2 regions of the Stenotrophomonas sp. 63632_Sma genome follow, and region 2 is predicted to be linked to the other one. Evidence: riboswitches for the same ligand, from Rfam matches in the RefSeq annotation. Region 2 holds a riboswitch; the other holds the start of a gene.
The links. A riboswitch is a leader RNA that binds a small molecule or an ion and turns the genes downstream of it on or off. The one in region 2 is predicted to bind thiamine pyrophosphate.
Positions count from the first base shown of each region.

Region 1 (11,021 bases), 1.0 Mb from region 2:
CTCGGCACGTGCGCTGGCAGATGACTGGCATCGGCCAGCTGCACGTCCTTGGGCAGGTCGATCAGCACCGGGCCGGGCCGGCCTTCGCGGGCGATCCGGAATGCATCGGCGACCACGCGCGGCAGGTCATCGACGCTGCGCACCAGCCAGCTGTGCTTGACGATCGGCATCGTCAGGCCGAACACATCCAGTTCCTGGAAGGCGTCGGTGCCCAGCAGCGGCGTGCCGACCTGGCCGGTGATGCAGACCATCGGTACCGAATCCAGCATCGCATCGGCAATGCCGGTGACCAGGTTGGAGGCGCCCGGGCCGGAGGTGGCCACGCAGACACCCACCTGGTTGCTGGCGCGGGCAAAACCGTTGGCGGCCAGCGCCGCGCCCTGCTCATGGCGTACCAGGATGTGCTTCAGCGACGAATCCACCAGCGCGTCGTAGAACGGCATGATGGTGCCACCGGGATAGCCGAACAGCGTGCGGACGCCTTCGGCCTCCAGCGCCTGGGTCAGCCAGCGCGCGCCGTTGGGCGGCGCGCTGCGATGTGTCGAAGAGTTCATGGGGGAACCTTGCAAAGCGGGTGGGGGAGGGCCGCGCGGTTACGCGGCCTGTCCTTGCAACCAGACCATCTTGGCGCGCAGTTCCTTGCCTACCTTTTCGATCGGGTGCTCCAGGTCGGCCTGCTTGAACCTGTTGTAGTTCGGCAGGCCCGCTTCGTATTCGGCTACCCAGTTCTTGGTGAAGGTGCCGTCCTGGATGTCTTTCAGGACCTCCTTCATGCGCTCCTTGGTACCGGCGTCGATCACCCGCGGGCCACTGACGTAGTCGCCGTACTGCGCGGTCTCGGAGATGAACTCCAGCATGCGCGAGATGCCGCCTTCGTAGAACAGGTCCACGATCAGCTTCAGTTCGTGCAGCACTTCGTAATAGGCGATCTCCGGCTGGTAACCGGCTTCGACCAGGGTTTCGAAACCGGCCTGCACCAGTGCCGAGGCACCGCCGCACAGCACCGCCTGCTCGCCGAACAGATCGGTCTCGGTCTCTTCCTTGAAGGTGGTCTGGATCAGGTTGGCGCGAGCGCCGCCGAGGCCGGCCGCATAGGCCTGCGCGTGCTGCGCAGCCTTGCCGCTGACATCCTGGTAGACCGCCCAGATGCACGGTACGCCGCGCCCGATCTCATACTCACGACGCACCAGCGCACCCGGGCCCTTCGGCGCAACCAGCACCACGTCCAGGTCGGCGCGCGGCTCGATCATGCCGTAGTGCACGTTCAGGCCATGCGCGAACAGCAGGCAGGCGCCCTGCTTCATGTTCGGCGCCAGCACGTCGTTGTAGAGCTTCTTCTGCACCATGTCCGGGGTCAGCACGGCGACCAGGTCGGCGTCTTTCACCGCTTCAGCGGGCGCGATCACGGTGAAGCCATCGGCCTGCGCCTTGGCTTCGGTCGGGCCGCCCGGACGCAGGCCTACCACCACATCGAAGCCGGATTCACGCAGGTTCAGCGCGTGGGCGCGGCCCTGGCTGCCGTAGCCGATGACGGCGATCTTGGTCTGGGGCAGGTCGTTGGTGCTCATGGGGGAGGTTCCTTGCGGTGGGAAGAAAAAAGAACGGCCGGTCGTCGAGGTGACGTGCCGGCCGGTCAGGGGAAAGCGGTGGAGGAGGCGCCGCGCGTTGCACAGGCACAGCCACCACGAGGCGTCGCGGTGGTGCAGGTCCGGGTTGTGCGATCGGCGTTGTGCATGGTGGTTGCGTCTGAAACCAGGTTCTGAAATGAAAAAACCCGCACCGGGGCGGGTGCGGGTTTTTGAAGAGTTCCGGTGTGTTTGTTGCTTACACGCTGGCTCGTCCCGCACCTGTTGGTTGGGTAATAAGTACGAGCACAAGAATCGAACGCAGCGAAGCGGCGCCGATGTCGGCGGCTTCGATGTGGGTTCGCGGTGGCGTGTTGTGATGCAACATGTGATCGAGAGAAACACAGCCGTTTCGGCGCTGTCAACCCTCGCAACGGATTTTCCATCGGTTTCCGGTGCATCCAGCGCAATCGCTTGCGGCACAAGGATGGTTGCCGCTGAAAGTGTTTCGGTGAACCCCAATTCACTCCTTTCAGGCCGGCTTTTGCGCGGAATCCGGCGGATTTTCGCCTTGGCGGGTGCGGAGCTTCCGCACCCCATCCCAGGATCAACGTCCATGACCTCTGCCCGATACCGCGTGAAGGCCGCAGCGGCGAAGATCGAGGGACCACCCTTCCATCGGAACCCGACCGTGTCCCGACGCCTTGCCCGTTCCCTGCTGGCCGCTGCTCTACTGGCCGCTGTGCCCGCACTGTCTTCTGCCGCCGACCGCATCACCGGCCACACCTTTGCCACCCGTTCGGAGGTGATCGCCCCGCATGCGATGGCCGCCACCTCGCAGCCGCTGGCCACCCAGATCGCGCTGGACGTGATGAAGGGCGGTGGCTCGGCGGTGGACGCGGCGATTGCCGCCAACGCCGCGCTCGGCCTGATGGAGCCCACCGGCAACGGCATCGGGGGCGACCTGTTCGCCATCGTGTGGGACCCGAAGACGCAGAAGCTCTACGGCTACAACGGCTCGGGCCGTTCGCCGAAGTCACTCACCCTGGCCGAGTTCCAGCGCCGTGGCCTGAAGGACATCCCGGCTACCGGCCCGCTGCCGGTCTCCGTGCCCGGCGCAGTCGATGGCTGGTTCGCGCTGCACGACCGCTTCGGCCGCAAGCCGATGGCCGACAACCTGGCGCCGGCGATCCGCTACGCCCGCGAGGGCCATCCGGTGGCCGAGGTGATCGCCTACTACTGGGACCGCTCGGTGCCCAAGCTGTCACAGTACCCGGGCTTCAAGGAACAGTTCACGATCAACGGCCATGCCCCGCGCAAGGGCGAGATGTGGAAGAACCCGAATCTGGCCAGCACGCTGCAGAAAATCGCCGACGGCGGCCGTGATGCCTTCTACAAGGGCGATATCGCCCGCACCATCGGCGACTATTTCAAGGCCAACGGTGGCTACCTGAGCTACCAGGACATGGCTGACCACCACGGTGAGTGGGTCGAACCGGTCAGCAGCAACTACCGCGGCTACGACGTGTGGGAGCTGCCGCCGAACAGCCAGGGCATCGCCGCGCTGCAGATCCTCAACGTGCTGGAAGGCTACGACTTCTCGAAGATTCCCTTCGGTTCACCGGAGCATGTGCACCTGTTCGTTGAAGCGAAGAAGCTGGCCTTCGCCGACCGTGCGCGCTTCTATGCCGACATGGCGTTCCAGCCGGCGCCGGTGCAGAAGCTGATCTCCAAGGAGTACGCCGCACAGCGCCGCGCACTGATCTCGATGGACAAGGCGCTGAAGGAAGTGCAGCCGGGCACGCCGAAGCAGCTGGAGGAGGGCGACACGATCTACATGACCGTGGCCGACGCCGACGGCATGATGGTTTCGCTGATCCAGTCCAACTACCGTGGCATGGGCAGCGGCATGGCACCGCCCGGTCTGGGTTTCATTCTGCAGGACCGTGGCGAGATGTTCGTGCTGCAGAAGAACCATCCCAACGGCTACGCGCCGGGCAAGCGTCCCTTCCAGACCATCATCCCGGGGTTCATCACCAAGGGCGGCAAGCCGTATGCCAGCTTCGGCGTGATGGGGGGCGCGATGCAGCCGCAGGGCCACGCGCAGATCGTGATGAACCTTGTGGATTTCGGCATGAACCTGCAGGAAGCCGGTGATGCACCGCGCATCCAGCACGAGGGCTCGACTGAACCGACAGGTCAGGCCACGGCGATGACCGACGGTGGTGAAGTGAATCTGGAAACCGGCTTCCCGTATGAAACGGTGCGTGCGTTGATGCGCAAGGGGCATCGCATCGTGTTCGCCGACGGTCCGTATGGTGGGTATCAGGCGATCATGCGTGATCCGGAATCCGGCGTTTACTACGGTGCGTCTGAGAGTCGAAAGGATGGGCAGGCGGCGGGGTATTGAGGTTTCCCGGCCACCGGGCGCAGCCCCCTCCGCGGTGATGGTTCGTGGAAGCGGGATCATGTGATTGGGCCGGGCGGGTGGGCTGGTCGGGGGACGCCGTGAATCCGTCCCTGGAGGCTTGGCCGCGGCATCCATGCCGCGGACACCCCCGCCCAGCCCACCCGCCCGGCCCCTGACAGTTTCCGTGGCCATCACCGCAGGAAAAGAAAAAAGAAGATCAAGATCAAAGGCAACAGCAACAGCCGCGTGCTGTGGGTTGGGGTCGGATCCGTTTTCCACAGGAAAACGGATCCGACCCCTTCTTGTTTTCCGATACACCTCATCCACGCATGGCGTGGATGGACCAACCGTCACACGTAACCTGTCGGGGGTGGGGCGGTGTGGGTAGGCAGGACCGTTGGCGCCATGGATGGCGCCATCGAGCCCCCAGGGACGGGTTTACGGCGTGTCCTGCCTACCCACACCGCCCCGCCCAACCAGCAGAAACCCAGAGCTGCCCTGGCTTTTGAATTTGCACTTGCTTGAAAGAGCGGTGCAGCCGCAGGCTGCAAAACCCACTCAATCCTGATCGTGCGCGCGCGCCGCCTCCGCCTGGGTCTCCTCCTGCGCCGCCATCTCGCGCGCGATCCACGCATCGATCATGTGCCGCTGGCGCTGCGCCTGCCGCCGCTCGCGCGTGTACTCCTGGTCCAGCACCCGGTACAGCGACACCATCACCAGCACCATCAGCAGCGCGAATGGCAACGCCGCAATCGTGATCATGCCCTGCAGTGCATCCAGGCCACCGGCCAGCAGCAACGCCGCTGCAATCAGCGCCACCGCGATGCCCCAGGCCAGCTTGCGCTTCAACGGCGGATCGCCTGCCTCGTCAGTGGACATGCTGGCCAGTACCAGCACCGCCGAATCGGCTGATGTCACGAAGAAGATCATCAGCAGCACCAGTGCGATGCAGGAAAGCAGCAAGGGCAGCGGCATGCTGTCAAACAGGGTGAACAGCACCGTTTCATAGCCATTGCCCAGCGCCTGCACCAGGTCGGCGTGGCCGAAGATCTGCGCCCACAGCGCAGTACCACCAAACACCGCGAACCAGAAGAAGCCCAGCACCGTGGGTGCCAGCACGACGCCGATGACGAACTCGCGGACGCTGCGCCCACGCGAGATGCGCGCGATGAACGAGCCGACGAACGGGGCCCAGGAAATCCACCACGCCCAGTAGAAGATGGTCCAGTCCGCCACCCATGTGCTGCCCGAGAACGGCGACATGCGCAGGCTCATCGTCACCAGCTGGTTGAGGTACGACCCCAGTGTGGTGGTGAACGTATCGAAGATGAATCCGGTCGGACCCAGCACCAGTACGGTGGCCGCAAGAAGCGCGGCCAGCGCAAGGTTGAAGTTGGACAGCCACTTCACCCCGCGCTCGACTCCGCTGGCGGTGGACGCCATGTACAGCACGAACGCGATGGCGATGATGGTCAGCTGCAGTGGCACACCCGCGTGCAAGCCGAACACGCGTTCCATGCCGGCAGCGATCTGGATGGTGCCGAAGCCCAGCGTGGTGGCCACGCCAATGGCAGTGGCAACAACCGCGGCGATGTTGACCACGCGTCCGATCCAGCCGCGATGGTGCCGGCCGATGATCGGTTGCAGCATGTCACTGACCAGTCCACGGCCATTGCGGTTGAACTGGAACCAGGCCATGGCCAGGCCGATCAGCGCGTAGATCGCCCATGGATGCAGACCCCAATGGAAGAATGCATAGCGCATCGAAGCCCGCGCCGCGTCCATGCTCTGCGGTGCGAGGCCTTCCGGAGGCTTGGTGAAGTGGGAAATCGGCTCGGCGGCGCCCCAGAACACAAGGCCGATGCCCATGCCGGCGGCGAACAGCATCGACATCCAGCTGGCGCGCGAGAACTCCGGCTCGGCATCTTCACCGCCGATGCGCAGGTTGCCGAAGCGACCGAATGCCAGATACATCAGGAACGTCAGTGCCAGGAACACGACCAGAAGATAGAGCCAGCCGACACTGCGGATGACATCGGCCAGTACCGACTGCACCACGGTATTGAAGGGGCCGGGTGCAACACCGGCAAGCAGCACCAGAAGCAGAACCAGTGCGATGGAAACGCGAAACACCATGAAGGAGCTTCTCCGATCAAGGGATTGAGGGGAGCGAGCAGAGCTTGCTGCGAGGGGCCGGCGACATGCAGCACAGACCGGGCAGGGGCCGCGGAGGCGGCGGGGAAACACCGGCCGCAGCGGCACGATGCGCGTGCACGTTACTGAATGCGATGTCACGGTTCTGTTAATACAGAAACAGCAGATCCACGCCGTGCGTGGATGGAACCACCAGGAGCTGCAGTGCGTTCTATGCTCTAATGCACACCAAGAAGCGGGGGTACCGCGGCCATGTGGCCACGGTTGAGACAGTCCCTTGGAACCTGATCCGGCTCATACCGGCGTAGGGAAGCTTTGTAGTGCAGCCATGCCCGGACTCCGCCCAAGGACCGTCCGGGCGCGGCAGCAGTGCGCCGCCGCTTCGTCCCTGACCTTCCTGGACGATGCCCGATGAACGCACAGCTCTCCGCCCTGCAGCAACAGGCCCAGCAACTCTCCGAATCCGTGACCCGGCCCATTCCCGGCTCGCGCAAGATCCACGTGCCCGGTTCACGCCCGGATCTGCAGGTGCCGATGCGCGAGATCGCGCTGACCCGCACGCCGACCTTGTTCGGCGGCGAAGAGAATGCACCGGTGACCGTTTACGACACGTCGGGCCCGTACACCGATCCGGAGGTGCGCATCGATCTGTCCGCTGGTTTGCCGGCACTGCGTCGCGGCTGGGTGGAAGAACGCGGTGATACCGAGCGGCTGGAAGGACTGAGCTCTTCGTTCGGTCGCGATCGCGAGCATGACCCGAAGCTTGATGCGGTGCGCTTCCCCGCGCGCAGCCTGCCTCGCCGTGCGCGTGCAGGTGCCAACGTCACCCAGATGCACTACGCGCGCCGCGGCATCATCACGCCGGAAATGGAATTCGTCGCCATCCGCGAGAACCAGCGGCTGGACGCGATCCGCGATGCCGGGCTGCTGCAGCAGCACCCGGGCGAGGCGTTCGGCGCTTCGATCCAGAAGATCATCACCCCGGAGTTCGTGCGCGACGAAATCGCCCGCGGCCGTGCGGTGCTGCCCAACAACATCAACCATCCGGAAAGCGAGCCGATGATCATCGGCCGCAATTTCCTGACCAAGATCAACGCAAACATCGGCAACAGCGCTGTTTCCTCGGGCATTGCCGAGGAGGTGGAGAAGCTGGTGTGGGCGATCCGCTGGGGCGGTGACACGGTGATGGACCTGTCCACTGGCAAGCACATCCATGAGACCCGCGAGTGGATCATCCGCAACTCGCCGGTGGCGATCGGTACCGTGCCGATCTACCAGGCGCTGGAGAAGGTCGACGGCCGCGCCGAGGCGCTCACCTGGGAAATTTTCCGTGACACGCTGATCGAACAGGCCGAGCAGGGCGTGGACTACTTCACCATCCACGCTGGCGTGCTGCTGCGCTATGTTCCGCTCACCGCCAAGCGGGTCACCGGCATCGTCAGCCGCGGTGGCTCGATCATGGCCAAGTGGTGCCTGGCACACCACAAGGAGAACTTCCTCTACACGCATTTCGAAGACATCTGCGAAATCATGAAGGCCTACGACGTGACCTTCTCGCTGGGCGATGGCCTGCGCCCGGGCTGCATCGCCGATGCCAACGACGCTGCGCAGTTCGGTGAGCTGGAGACGCTGGGCGAACTGACGAAGATCGCCTGGAAGCACGACGTGCAGACCATGATCGAAGGCCCCGGCCACGTGCCGATGCAGCTGATCAAGGAGAACATGGACAAGCAGCTGCGCGAGTGTGGCGAAGCGCCGTTCTATACGCTGGGCCCCCTGACCACCGACATCGCACCGGGCTACGACCACATCACCAGCGCGATCGGTGCGGCAATGATCGGCTGGTTTGGTACGGCCATGCTCTGCTACGTGACGCCGAAGGAGCACCTCGGCCTGCCCAACCGCCAGGACGTACGCGACGGCATCATGGCCTACCGCATCGCCGCGCATGCGGCCGACCTGGCCAAGGGACACCCCGGCGCGCAGGTGCGCGACAACGCGCTGAGCAAGGCGCGCTTCGAGTTCCGCTGGGAAGACCAGTTCCATCTCGGGCTGGACCCGGAGAAGGCCAAGGAATTCCATGATGAGACCCTGCCGAAGGATGCGCACAAGCTGGCGCACTTCTGCTCGATGTGCGGCCCGCACTTCTGCTCGATGAAGATCACCCAGGACGTGCGCGACTACGCCGAGGCCGGCATGAAGGAGAAGTCGGAAGAGTTTCGCGCGGCCGGCGCCGAGGTCTATCACCAGGGCTGACGTGTAACGGGTAGTGCCGGCCGCTGGCCGGCATTCCGTCGTGCGTGGGACCGGGAGAGTGCCGGCCACTGGCCGGCACTACCGCTCATCACGTCGCTCCCGGCTATCCTCCGCCCATCACCCTGGGGAAGGACGCCATGCCCGTTGCCATCACCACCCGCTGGCTGGCCATTGCCCGCCGCCATCCTTCGGCCTGGCTGCTGGGTGCCCAGTTGATCGCGGTGCTGCTGTATCCCGCACTTGATGACACCGCCGGCGGCCGTGCGGCACTGGGCATGTTCGGCATGGCGGTACTCGGCCTGGCGCTGTGGGTGGTCCAGCGCAGTCCGCTGGGCACCTGGCTGGCACTGCTGCTGGCCATTCCTTCGGTGGTGTTCTCGCTGGCCGGCGCACTGCTGGATCGCAGTGCGCTGCTGACCACCGCGCAGCTGCTGGAAAGCCTGCTGTACTTCTATACGGCCGGTGCGCTCATCGCCTACATGCTCCAGGACCATAAAGTCACCCGCGATGAACTGTTCGCAGCAGGTGCGACATTCACGTTGCTGGCGTGGGCCTTCGCGTTTGCTTTCGCCGTGTGCCAGCAATGGTATCCGGGCAGTTTCCAGGGCACCGGTGGTGGCGCGCAGCGCACCTGGATGGAGCTTCTTTATCTGAGCTTCAGTTTGCTCTCGGGTGTTGGCTTGAGCGACGTTGTGCCACTGCATCCGCAGGCGCGCGCCTTGGTCATGCTGGAGCAGTTTTCAGGCGTGATGTACGTAGCTTTGGTGGTTTCGCGACTGGTTGGATTGACCATGCTGCGGCGCATGTGAAAATGAACGCCAGATAAAAATTTCGCGCCCCGCAGGGCGCGAATGGTGCAGCAAATTATGTGAATGCGTCGGCGAGAGAGAGCCTGGATGTCGACCACGCGATAGGCGAGGTAACCCGCATAGGCTAGTATTCGCCCGCTTCATTGTTTTTGCGGTATGCGCCGATGCTTTGTGCGGAGTCTGGCTTTTTGCTGTTCCCAGGACGGGAGGGTATCGAAGGCAAACGCTGCCCCGGACCTGTCTCTACTGTGTAGCGGAAAATGAACAGCAGTGAAAACCAGCCCCCCGGATTCGATCGGATCCGGATAGGAGAGTGCACTGTCACTCTGTCCTCGCGCGAAGTCGAGGTCGTGGGTGCGCGTCGCCCGCGTCGGCTGACGCCGAAGGCGCTGGGCGTGCTGCGTGTGCTGCTGCGCCAGCCGGGGCGTGTTGTCACCCGCGATGAACTGTTCGCGGAAGTCTGGCCGGACACGCTGCCGACCAATGATGTGCTTACCCAGGCCGTCACCCAGCTGCGCAAGGCGTTCAGCAACGACGACGACAACGGCCAGGCCTATATCGAGACCATCGCCAAGACCGGCTATCGCCTGCTGGTGCCGGTGCAGGTACTGGACGATGTCGAGCCGGCGCCGCCCGCGGGAGCCGATGACGAAATCGTGGACATGCAACCGGCGATGGCCATCGCCGAGATGATGCCGCCACACGTGCAGGCATCGCGCCGCCGCTGGCGCCACGTCCGCCGGCGCGTACTGCTGGTGCTGGGCGTGCTGATGCTGGCCACGGTGGTGGTGCTGACCGCGCTGCTGCTGCGGCGGGCACCGGCCAGCAGTTCAGCTGTGGACGCGGCCGTGGAGAACGGCACGCGCGTGATCGGCAGCCCGCAGCGTCCCTATCGGTTGATCACCGCGACCAGCGGCTTTGAAACCTATCCCACGCTTTCACCCGATGGTTCATTGGTGGCCTATGAGGGCGCCAACGAAGACGGGCAGGGCGGTGGCGCGATCAAGGTGCAGACCTCCGGCAACGCGCCTGCGCGGCAGCTGCTGGCTCCGCCGGCCGGCTCGGTCGATCGCTTCCCGAGCTGGTCGCCGGATGGACGCGAGATCGCCTTCGCGCGGTTCAGCAACAACGGCGGTTGCCAGGTGCTGATCGCCAGCGCGACCGGTGGTGCCCTGCGCCAGGCCACACGGTGCGATGGCACCGAGCTGCTCAGTTTCGACTGGACGCCGGACGGCCGTGGTCTGGTGTTCGGCAGCATGGTGGGGCGCTATGCCCATCGCGGCATCCGCAAGCTTGATCTGGCCAGTGGCCAATGGGAGGCGCTGGACTACGGTGTCGCCGAGGATGACTTCGACTATGCGCCGCGCTACTCGCCTGATGGCAAGTGGCTGGTATTCGTGCGCAATCCGCAGCTGGGCGACCTGTGGCGCATGCCGGCCGCAGGTGGCACGCCCGAGCAGCTGACCAACGAGGCCGCTGAACTGCGTGGCTGGGCCTGGTTGCGTGATGGCCGGACGATCGTGTTTGGACGCCGTGTCGACAGTGAGGTGCGCCTGTATTACCTGGACGTCGAGAGCCGCACGCTGCGCGACGCCGGGCTCGACGACGCACAATGGCCGGCGACGGCGCGCCGCGCGGGCATGCTGGCCTTCGTTCACCGCCGCGCGCAGTTCGGCATCTTCAAGGTGCCGATGGAGGGCGGTTCACCCCCGCAGCGTCTGTTTGCGTCCAGCGGCCGGGATGGGCAGCCGATGGCGGCGCCGGATGGACGCCAACTGGTGTTCACGTCCGATCGTTCAGGCAGCTTCGCGCTGTGGTGGGCGGACA
Region 1 covers NZ_CM151220.1:3,853,374-3,864,394, reverse strand. Annotated here, with positions in the region: gene ilvG (acetolactate synthase 2 catalytic subunit) at 1-554, opposite strand, end outside; gene ilvC (ketol-acid reductoisomerase) at 594-1,568, opposite strand; gene ggt (gamma-glutamyltransferase) at 2,182-3,975, shown strand; gene ACZK45_RS17940 (BCCT family transporter) at 4,534-6,111, opposite strand; TPP riboswitch at 6,357-6,458, shown strand; gene thiC (phosphomethylpyrimidine synthase ThiC) at 6,541-8,385, shown strand; gene ACZK45_RS17930 (ion channel) at 8,523-9,194, shown strand; gene ACZK45_RS17925 (winged helix-turn-helix domain-containing protein) at 9,455-11,021, shown strand, end outside.
Region 1: another riboswitch for thiamine pyrophosphate. It lies ahead of thiC (phosphomethylpyrimidine synthase ThiC); the one in region 2 lies ahead of ACZK45_RS00730 (TonB-dependent receptor).

Region 2 (11,021 bases):
AGGTCCAATGCTTCGGCCAACGGCTGCTTGCTGTTGGGAACACCGAAGTGCAGCCGTTCGGGCGGCAGATCGCTGGGGCGCAGCAGCACGACCCCCTGCAGGTCCTCGCGTGCGATCAGTTCGGTGGCCACGTAGGCATTGCCGATGTAAACGTCTGCCTTGTCGTCTCTGACCATCTCCAGCGCCGCCAACGAGCTGTTTGCGACAAGCTGTCGTGCCCGGGGAAAGCGCGCCCGCACCTGCGGGCCGGTCAGGAAGTCCTGCTCGATCACCACCCGCAGTCCATCCAGGTCGGGGATGTCGGAGGCACGCAGGTCATCCGGGCGTCCCACCAGGGCCAGCGGTGCCTCGCCATAGGCGGCGGTATAGACCATGCAGCGGGTGCGGTCGGCACTGAGACCGACATTCATCACTACATCGATCTCGCCACGACATGCCGCATCCAGCACGGATGTCCAGTCGGGATAGCGCCGTGCCTCCACCTTCACGCCCAGCTGACGGGCGAGAAGCGACAGATAATCCGGGCCCAGGCCGACCTGCTGGCCATCACGGAGGGACTCGAACGGCGGCCAGCCACTGTCATACTGGCCCACGACGATGCTCGGATGCGCGGCAAGGTACTCGCGCTGCAGCGGGCTGAGCGGCAAAAGCCCAGGCACCGCCTGTGCCAGCGCCGCAGGCAGCACCAGCACGGCCAGCAGCAGGACCAGCCCGCGAACAGCCCAGCTACGCATCGGCGTTGATCTCCTAGAATCTGCCAGGAACCGCGATGGTCGCGGTCCGGCGTGCCCGGTGGCCATACTAGAGCATGAGCTTGCGCATCATCATCGCAGACGACCACCCGGTGGTCCGTATCGGTACCCGTGCCGTCATCGAATCGAGCGGGGTGGGCCGCGTGGTCGGCGAAGCCGACAGCGCGCAGGCGCTGATGGCCCTGCTCGGCAGCCAACCCTGTGACCTGCTGGTAACCGACTACTCCATGCCGGGCAGTCCCCAGGCCGACGGCTTCGCCATGATCGGCATGATCCGCCGCCGTCATCCCGACCTGCCGGTGCTGATGCTCAGTGTCTCCAACAACCTGGCGATCCTGCGCATGGTGCTCGACAGCGGCGTGCTCGGCCTGGTCGACAAGAGTTCGTCGATGGACGAACTGCCACAGGCCATCCAGGCGGTCTACCGGGGCCAGCCCTACATCAGCCGCAGCCTGCGCGAGCGGGTCGAGGCCGCTGGCAGCTGGCGCATGCGCGAGGGCGACGGCAAGCCACTGTCGCCACGCGAGGTGGAGGTGCTGCGGCTGCTGGGCACCGGCATGACCGTGAAGGAAATCTCGCTGCAGCTGCACAAGAGCGTCAGCACCATCAGCCGGCAGAAGGGTGACGCCATGCTCAAACTGGGCCTCAAGGGCGACGCCGAGCTGTTCGATTACCTGCGCGACGGCAAGATCTGAGAGCCAGATCACACAAGAAGGTCAGCTGCCACCGCCCTCTTTGACCGGCCGCCGATCTGTGCCAAGATGGTCCGGCATGAGTTCTCAATGCGAGGTCGAAGGAATCGACCGGCTCATGTCCTCGCTCCCGTTCCTGGTGGACGTGGCGCGGTTTCCTGCCGGCCGTCTGGCCCGGCAACGCTGACCATGGAGAGGCGCATGCATCATCCCCCCAAGCTACGCTGGACCCTGCCGTTGCGGCCTCTGCGCGCATTCGCGGCGTGCCTGCTCGTCTCTCTTTCCGCTGCCGCCTGCAGCGCCGCCGATCCGGCCCCCTCGTCCTCCCAGCCCGGCGCCCCTGCGCAGGCTGCCAATGCGCCCCGACAGGATGTTGCCCCGATGCAGACCCCCACCCCCGATGCCGCCGCCACCCCGCCCGACGCGCCGACCGTGATGTATTTCACCTACCAGGTGGACGGCGATGGCGCGACCTCCTATGAGGTCCAGAACGGCAGCGTGGCGACCTTCTGGTTCGGCCACACCTTCACTCTCGATGGCACCACGTACTACACGGGTTTCTCCTGGGATACCCGCGAGCACTACGGCAAGCCGGGCGAGCAGACGCCGGCCGGTCCGGATGACCGCGCCAACCTTGCCGAGGCCACCTTCGTGCTGGCCGGCACCGACGCCAGGAAGCCATGGAAGTTCCGTGGCCAGGAATGGACCATCGGCGCACTGGGCGCGTACGACAAGGCCGACGATGTCGATACCCGGCGCAAGCCGCTTGAACATCGCACGGCCGATGGTCGCCTGCTGCTGGCGGTGCCGACCAGCAGCTTCGACCGCGGCATCAGCAGCACCGGCTATGCGCTGCTGCTGTTCAACCCCAGGCGCAGCGAAGACGACGTGGACAGCAAGGTCTGGCGCTATGTCGGTTCAGTGCGCACGGGTGAGGACAACAGCGCCGCCTGCGACGACGGCAACGTGATGCCCTGCACCGACAGCGATGGCGAACTGACCTTCGCTGCCGACGGCGACGGCCTGCCGCGACTGACCGTGACCTTCAAGGGCACCACCATCGAAGGCCCCGGCAAGACCCGCGCACTGGGTGCCGGCGACGCCGTGCACTACACCTTCGACAGCGCGACCCAGCAGTACGTCGCGCCCTGATAGCACCCGCCACGCGCGGGTTCCCTGTTGACCGACATGTTCTTGACTCACGGATGAGTCCGGTTGGCGATTCGCGGCACGCGCCGCTCCATCAACCCCGAGGAAAACGTCATGGCACAGCATGACTACAGCAGAAAGGAAGTCCTGGACATCGTCGAGCAGGTCGCCAGGCAGAAGGGCATCCCTGTGGATGACTTCATGCGTTTCGCGCACATCGAGACCGGCGGCACCTTCAACGAGCGCGCCCACAACACCTCATCCGGCGCCAAGGGCCTGTTCCAGTTCGTGCCCGGCTCCGCGCGCCAGTACCACCTGACCGGCCACGAGTTCGACCCCACCCGCAACACCGAAGCGGCCGCGCAGATGTACCAGGACAACCTGGACTCGATGGCGCGCCGCAACGAGCGCACCGGCAACCCGTACCTGTCCGGGGGCAACACGCCCACCGGGCTGGACCTGTACCTGGCCCACCAGCAGGGCAGCGCCGGCTACGGCTCGGTGCAGACTGCCATTGCCACCGGCACCTTCGGTGTGGTCCGCAACAGCCACGGCGACGAGATCAACATGCGCCGCAACGTGCTGAACCAGATCGGCTCCGACGCGAAGGCGCTGACCGGCCACACCCTGGCCGAGATGCGCGGGATGAACGACGGCGACCTGGCGCGGACGTTCTCCAGCTATTACATCCACAAGTACGCAGCGATCAGCATTCCGGAAAAGAACATCGAACCGCAGGCGGTAGTGCAGGGCCAGGGCCAGACCCCGGCAGCACCTGCGCAGGCCAGCGCAGCCGTGGCGGCGGGTGCAGCCACGCTGGCGGCAACCGCAACGGCAGCTGCCACACCGAAGCCAGGCATTGAACTGCAGGCCGCCTACGAGGCCGGCGTGAAGTACGACGACGTCAAGTACGCCATCAACATTCCGGGCCACGCACTGTACGTACCGGGCAAGACCGGCAAGAACGTGGAGCAGGGTTACATCGACTGTTCCGGCTGGGTCGGCACGCTGCAGAACCGGACCATGGACGAGATCAACCAGAAGGCCGGGCACGCGGTGTTCAGCAAGGCTGATCGCATCGACCTGGGCAACCTCGGTTCCGGTGGGATCGTGCGCAAGGCGTTCGACCAGTCCGGCGTGCTGCTGGACCGCGACGCGATCCTGAAGCCCGATGCGCTGAAGGAAGGCATGATCATCGGCCTGGATACGGCCAGGACCCGCCATGAGCACTGGAACGGCATCGACCACATCGTGATGGTGGTGCGCGACCCCAACACCGACAAGCTGCTGATCAGCCAGTCCACCGGCAGCAAGGGCGTGCACACCATGCCGGTCGAGGACTACCTCAAGCAGGTGAAGGACCACCCGAACTGGAAGCTGTACGCCTCCGACCCGCTGTCCAAGGCGCGCGATCTGCTGGAGAACCGCACCCAGTCGCACGAACAGACTCAGGGCAGGCCCGCGGCCGAGCACAAGGCCGCTGCCACGCCGCACGCCGAACTCTACAAGCAGGGCGCACACAGCGAGGGCGTGCGCAAGGTGCAGGAGCAGCTGGGCCACCTGGGCTACGTCGGCGCCGACGGCAAGCCGCTGGTCGAAGATGGCCGCTTCGGCCGCAACACCGACGCGGCAGTGCGCCAGCTGCAGAAGGACAACGGCCTGGTGGTCGACGGCATTGTCGGGGCGAAGACCCTGGAGGCAATCAAGGACGCACGCGAACGGCCGTTGCTGAACGACGAGCGGCACCCGCGCAATCCGTTGTTCATCCAGGCCAGCAAGGGTCTGGAACTGCTGCCGGCCGGGACCTTCAAGGACCGCCACACGCTGGAAAGCGCTGCTGCGGCTTTGACCAAGGAGGCGCATGCCGCCGGCCTGCAGCGCATCGACTCGGTGGTGCCCAGCCCGAACGGTGAGCGCCTGTTCGCCGTGCAGGGCACCATCGGCGACCCGGCCGCCATTCGCGCGGCGGTGGAGACCCGTACGGCCAGCGAGCAGAGCCTGGCACTCAGCAGCGGTGCCGTGCAGGGCGCGCCGAACGTGCTGCACCAGCAGCAGGAGACGCAGCAGGAGCAGGCCCGGCAGGCGCAGAAGGCGATGGGCGTCTAGGCCCGCGGCGCCTTGGGAGAGAAGGGAGGGCCACGTTCGCGTGGCCCTTTCCCTTTCTGCCAGCTGAGCGGCCGGGGCCGCTTTCAGCCTTGCTTCATGCCGCCTGCCGCTAGATGAATGCGCAAGCCGCACGGTGGACCAGGCAATGTTCCGGCAATGTTGGAACGCCAGCGTGGACATCACGGCAGCCGGGGCGCCCCGCGCCCTCCCTGCCCAGCGTGGCATGCACCTCACAGGAGAACGAACATGCTCAGTACTTCCGCACTCAGCTTCCGCGGTCTGGCGATGGCTCTGGCACTGGTGGCCGGTGTGGCCGTGGTCAGCGATGCCAGCGCGATGTCGAGGAAGGACAAGCGCACCCTGGTCGGCGCCGTGGTCGGTGGCGTGGCCGGCAACCTGCTCTCCAACGGTGATCCCGCTGCCACTGTCGGCGGTGCCGTGGCCGGCGGCGCGATCGGCAACCTGACCACTTCCGACCGCCGCGACCGTCGTTACTACGACAATCGCCGTTACGACAACCGCTACGATCGCCGATACGACCGTGGCTACTACCGCAGCGGCTACTACGACCGCGGTGACGACCGTCGCTGGCAGCGCGAGCGCTACTACGACAACCGCTACTACCACGACCGCGGCCGCCATCGCGGCTGGTAAGCAGCGCGGCATCCCCCATGCCGATGCACGGACGGGCGGGTCGATGACCCGCCCGTTTGCGTTGCGGGCGGCCATGGCGTTGAATGCGCACCCTTGGATGTGACTTTCCCCATTGGGGCTGCGGCATGACTTCTTCTTCCCACCGGGTGCAGGGCCTCAACAACGACGAGGTCGCTGCCGACTGGCCGCCGATCAGCACCGCAGACCTCGCGTGGCTGCGCCAGCGCTTTCCGCAGCTGGATGCGGGCAGCCAGCCGCACTGGCACAGTCCTCGACCGTTGTCGGCCGCCGCCATCGTCAATGGCACGCGCGGACCGGTGTTCATCAAGCGCCACCACCACAGCGTTCGCAGCGCCGCCTGCCTGGAAGAAGAACACCACTTCATCGCCCATCTCGCTGCCGCCGGCGTACCGGTGGTGCAGGTGCTGGCGGCAACCGATGGCCACACCGCAGTAGAGCACGGCGAATGGACCTTCGAACTGCATGCCGTGGGCGTGGGCGAGGACCTGTACCGCGATGCCGTGTCGTGGTCGTTGCTGACCGATGTCGCGCAGGCCCGCGAAGCCGGCCGCATGCTGGCCCGGCTGCACCGTGCCGCCGCCAGCTATCACGCGCCACAGCGCAGTACCCATCTGCTGGTGGCGCGCGACGATCTGATCCGCGCCGACGATCCCATCGCCGCGATCAAAGCCGAACTGCCCACACGACCGGGGCTGGCCCGCTACCTCGCGCGCATTCCATGGGAAACCCAGCTTCGCCGCGACGTGCTGCCGTGGCATGCCGGCCTGGCCGAACGCCTGCGCGACGAGCCACGGCTGTGGGCGCACAACGACTGGCATGTCTCCAACCTGCTGTGGCGCGACGGGCAGGTCAGCACCGTGCTGGATTTCGGCCTGGCTTCGCCCACCAGCGCACTGTTCGACCTCGCCACCGCGATCGAGCGCAACGCAGTGGCGTGGCTGGAACTGGAGCGCGGCATGGAGGCGGTGCGCATCGACATCGCACTGGCGTTGCTCGACGGCTACCGCGAGGTGCTGCCGCTGTCGGCGGCACGCGTGCACCTGCTGGCCGACCTGCTGCCGATGGTCCATTTCGACTTCGCACTGTCCGAAGTGGAGTACTTCGAAGGCGTCACCGGCTCGACCGCGAACGCGGATGTGGCCTGGCAGCCCTTCATGCTGGGGCACCCGGCGTGGTTCCACGGCGCGCCGGGGCAGGCACTGCTGCAGGCGCTGCACGCGGCAGCCTGAAGGGCACCGGCTCGCAAATCCGTACCATTTGTAGTGAAATGGTCACCTGAAGCGGGGGTGCCTGGATCTGCCAGGCTGAGAGAGTCCCTTGGAACCTGATCCGGTTTGCACCGGCGTAGGGAGCTTTGAGCCGCAGCCACACCCCCGTCATGGCGGTGCACCTGCGCGCCGTCGCTTCGTCTCCCTTGTTGTCCGAAGACGAACCGAATGAACCGCTGCCTGCGCCCCACCCTGCTCTCCCTCGCCCTCTGCGCCGCCTTGCCGCTGCATGCCAGCGAGGCCGACGCTGCCACCGATGCGGCTGCCACCGGCGCCGAGCGCTCGCCCACCGAACTGGCGGCAGTGCGCGTGCAGGCCGGCAAACCCAAGGCCGATACCTCGCGCGTGAACGCCTTCGGTGGTGGTTCCTGGAAGGACACGCCGGCATCGGTGAACGTGCTCGAGCGCGACTATCTCGACCGCCGGCAGGTGCGTTCGCTGTCCGAGCTGGCCAGCAACGATGCCTCGCTGGGCGATGCGTATGCGCCGGTGGGCTACTACCAGAACATCGCCATCCGCGGTTTCGCGCTGGACGCCGCCACCGGCTACCGCTTCAACGGCCTGTCCATCGCCGGCGAACAGCGCCTTGCGCTGGAGAACGTGCAGTCGGTGGAGATCCTCAAGGGTGAAGCCGGCCTGGCCGCAGGCGTGATGGCGCCCGGCGGCATCATCAACTACATCGGCAAGCGCCCGGCCGAAGTGCGCACCGCCACGCTCGGTACCGACTCGGAAGGCTCGCGCTACGTCGCCGTCGATGTCGGCCACTGGATCACCCCGCGTTTCGGCCTGCGCCTGAATGCCGCATGGGATTCCAGCAATTCCTACGTCGAGCACGCCGATGGCCGTCGCAACTTCTACTCGCTGGCCGCCGACTGGCTGATTGGCGAACGCGGCAAGCTGGAAGTGGATGCCAACTACCAGACCAGCTCGCAGCGTTCGGTGTCCGGCTACCAACTGCTGGGCGCGCGTGAGCTGCCGCACGGCGTGGATCGCGAATTCCTGCTCGGCTACCAGCCGTGGCAGCGGCCGGTGGATATCGCCAGCACCAACATCACCGCCCTGCACACCTACGACTTCAACGATGCCTGGCAGTCGCGCGTCTCGGTCGGCCACAGCCGCTCGGTGATCGATGACAACGTCGCCTTCGCCTACGGCTGCTACTACGCCACGCAATGCGCCGATGGCAGCGTACCGGGCAACTACTTCGCGCCCAATGGCGATTACGACGTGTACGACTACCGCAGCCCGGACGACACCCGCCGCAACCAGCAGGCCCGTGCCGAGCTGCGTGGCCGCTTCGAGACCGGCAGCGTCGGCCACCAGCTGACCATCGGTGCCGATTACTTCCGCCGCACCGTGGACAAGCGCCCGAGCGTCAACGAGTACGTCGGCACCAGCAACATTCACGACGCGCAGGTGCCGGTGTTCGAGCCGTCGCCGAAGATGCCAGGGCCGTCCGCACGACGCCTGGACAGCCGCCAGACCGCGTTCTTCGCGCTGGACCGGATGAGCTTCGGTGATGACTGGCAGTGGCTGGCCGGCGGCCGCTTCGTGCGCCTGGACGAGCGTGCCTACGACAAGCGTGGTACCCCGCAGCGGCACAGCCGCCTGTCGCGTTTCCTGCCGCAGACCGCCGTGGTGTGGAAGGCCACCGATCAGCTCAATGCCTATGCCAGCTATGTGCGCGGCATCTCGCTGGGCCAGGAAGCGCCATTCTGGACCAGCAATGCCGACACCTTCCTGCCATCGGTGCAGTCGCGCCAGCTGGAAGTGGGCGTGAAGTACGTGCCGGTCGAGGCGCTGACGCTGGGCGCAGCCGTGTTCCGCATCTCGCAGCCGTACCAGTACGCCAAGCCGGACAGCAGCGACGTCGGCTACACCTTCGTCGAGGAAGGCACGCAGACCCACACCGGCCTGGAGCTGACTGCCAACGGGCAGCTGACAGACGCGCTGCAGATCGTGGCCAGCGCCAGCGTGCTGCAGGCGCGCGCGCGCGACACCGGCACCCCGGCCTATGAAGGCCATCAGTTGGTGAATGTGCCAAAGGTGCGCGCCAGCGTGCACGTGGCCTATGCGCTCCCGTTCGTGCAGGGCCTGGATGTGACCGGCGGCTGGCGCTATGCCGGTGCCAACGTGGCACGCGCCGACGGTGGTGTACGCGCACCGGACTACTCGGTGTTCGATGCCGGTCTGCGCTTCCAGCATCGCCTGCACGAGCGTGCGGTGACCTGGAACCTGTCGGTGGACAACGTGTTCAACCGCTTCTACTGGCGCGATACCGGCAGCAGTGGCGGTGACTACTACCTGTTCCCCGGCGCACCGCGACAGGCCCGCCTGTCGGTGACGTTCGCACTGTGAGCGGCGTCATGCTCGAGTGGACCGCCGCGCTGTGCAGCATCCTTGGCGTATGGCTGATGGCCAAGCGCCGGCTGGTGGCGTGGCCGGTCGGCCTGCTGTCGGTGACGCTGTACGGGCTGGTCTTCGCCGAGGCCAAGCTGTATTCGGACACGCTGCTACAGGTCGCCTTCGGTGGTTTCCTGATCTATGGCTGGCTCAACTGGCGGCAGCACGCCTCCGACGAGGGCAGCGTCCGCATCGTGCCACTGGCACGCGGCAAGCTGCTGCGCGACCTGGCCATCGGCCTGTGTGGTGGCGTGGCGCTGGGTGCGGCCATGCACACCTTCACCGATGCCGCGCTGCCGTGGCTGGACGCGATGCTGACCGCGCTGAGCCTGGTGGGCCAGTGGTGGCAGGCGCGCCGCCACGTGGCCTGCTGGTGGGTGTGGATCGCGGTGGACGTGGTGTACGTGGGCGCGTACCTGTTCAAGTCGCTGCACGTGACCGCCGCGCTGTACGTGTTCTTCCTCGGCCTGGCCGTGTTCGGCCTGCGCGCATGGAGCGCAGCCGCGCGTGAACCGCAGGTGGCAACGCAGTAGCGCCACGCCATGCGTGGCCGGGGCTTACCGGTAGTCACCAACCTTGGTTGGCGCGCGTGCCGACCAAGGTCGGCATCTACCCAACACATCCACGCAGGGCCTGAATCTACTGCACCCGCAAGATCAGTAGAGCCACGCCATGCGTGGCTTGGGGCTACCGGTAGTCGCCAACCTTGGTTGGCGCACGCCTGCCGACCAAGGTCGGCATCTACCCAACACATCCACGCAGGGCCTGAATCTACTGCACCCGCAAGATCAGTAGAGCCACGCCATGCGTGGCTGGGAGCCTACCGGTAGTCGCCAACCTTGGTTGGCGCACGCCTGCCGACCAAGGTCGGCATCTACCCAACACATCCACGCAGGGCCTGAATCTACTGCACCCGCAAGATCAGTAGAGCCACGCCATGCGTGGCTTGGGGCTACCGGTAGTCGCCAACCTTGGTTGGCGCACGCCTGCCGACCAAGGTCGGCATCTACCCAACACATCCACGCAGGGCGTGGATCTACTGCACCCGCAAGATCAGTAGAGCCACGCCATGCGTGGCTAGGGGCCTACCGGTAGTCGCCAACCTTGGTTGGCGTGCGCGTGCCGACCAAGGTCGGCATCTACCAGGCGCATCCACGCATGGCGTGAATCTACTGGGTAAGCAGCAGGCCCAGCCGCAGCGGCTGACGCATGTCGGCCGGTGGCGCGGCCTGCAACGGCGCGGCCTGCAGGGTCGCGCGCAGGTCGGCGTCGACCTGGGCGTCGCCCAGGCTGTCGAATTCGAGTTTCGAAATGCGGCCATCCGCCGCGATCCACACGCTCACCGACAACGGCGTCGGCGTATCCGGGTGTGCCTGCATCCATTCCAGCACGCGCTGCGCCTGCGGGTCCTGCTCCTGCTGCAGGCGCTGCTGCAGCTGGCCACCCACGGCGGCGGCATAGGCCATCCAGTGTGCGGGAGCCTCCTGCGCGGAAACGCTGGCACTACCAAGTGCGAGCGCACCGAACAACGCGGCCAGCGGCCGCCACCAGCGGCGTGCGCCGGTTGTGTTCCTTGCCATCGCCATCGCCCGCCCCTGCGCTCTCATCCAACGTCTGATGGTCGGCGCGGTAGATGACAGGCAGATGGCGGGCGGCGCTGGCCGGCGCGATCAATCGCCCAGGTCGGCCAGCACCTTGCGCGAGGGCGCGAAGAAGGTCACGCCGGTGGTGGCGGTGGAGAAGTCGAGGATGCGGTCATGCAGCGGCGCAGGATTGCCGATGAACATGCGCTCGAGCATCTTCTCGATCACCCACAGGCGGCGGGTATAGCCGATGAAGTAGGTGCCGTATTCGCCACGGCCCGGGTTGGCGAACGGCATGTTGTCACGCAGGATCTCGTGCTCGCCGTCGGCGTCCTCGATGGTGCACAGGGTCTTGTGCGATTTCTGTGCATCGGCCGGTGCATCGTCCAGCTC
Region 2 covers NZ_CM151220.1:157,745-168,765, reverse strand. Annotated here, with positions in the region: gene ACZK45_RS00760 (ATP-binding protein) at 1-734, opposite strand, end outside; gene ACZK45_RS00755 (response regulator) at 809-1,447, shown strand; gene ACZK45_RS00750 (hypothetical protein) at 1,826-2,596, shown strand; gene ACZK45_RS00745 (XVIPCD domain-containing protein) at 2,708-4,699, shown strand; gene ACZK45_RS00740 (glycine zipper 2TM domain-containing protein) at 4,946-5,353, shown strand; gene ACZK45_RS00735 (phosphotransferase enzyme family protein) at 5,479-6,603, shown strand; TPP riboswitch at 6,647-6,742, shown strand; gene ACZK45_RS00730 (TonB-dependent receptor) at 6,811-9,000, shown strand; gene pnuC (nicotinamide riboside transporter PnuC) at 9,009-9,578, shown strand; gene ACZK45_RS00720 (hypothetical protein) at 10,215-10,631, opposite strand; gene ACZK45_RS00715 (Dyp-type peroxidase) at 10,716-11,021, opposite strand, start outside.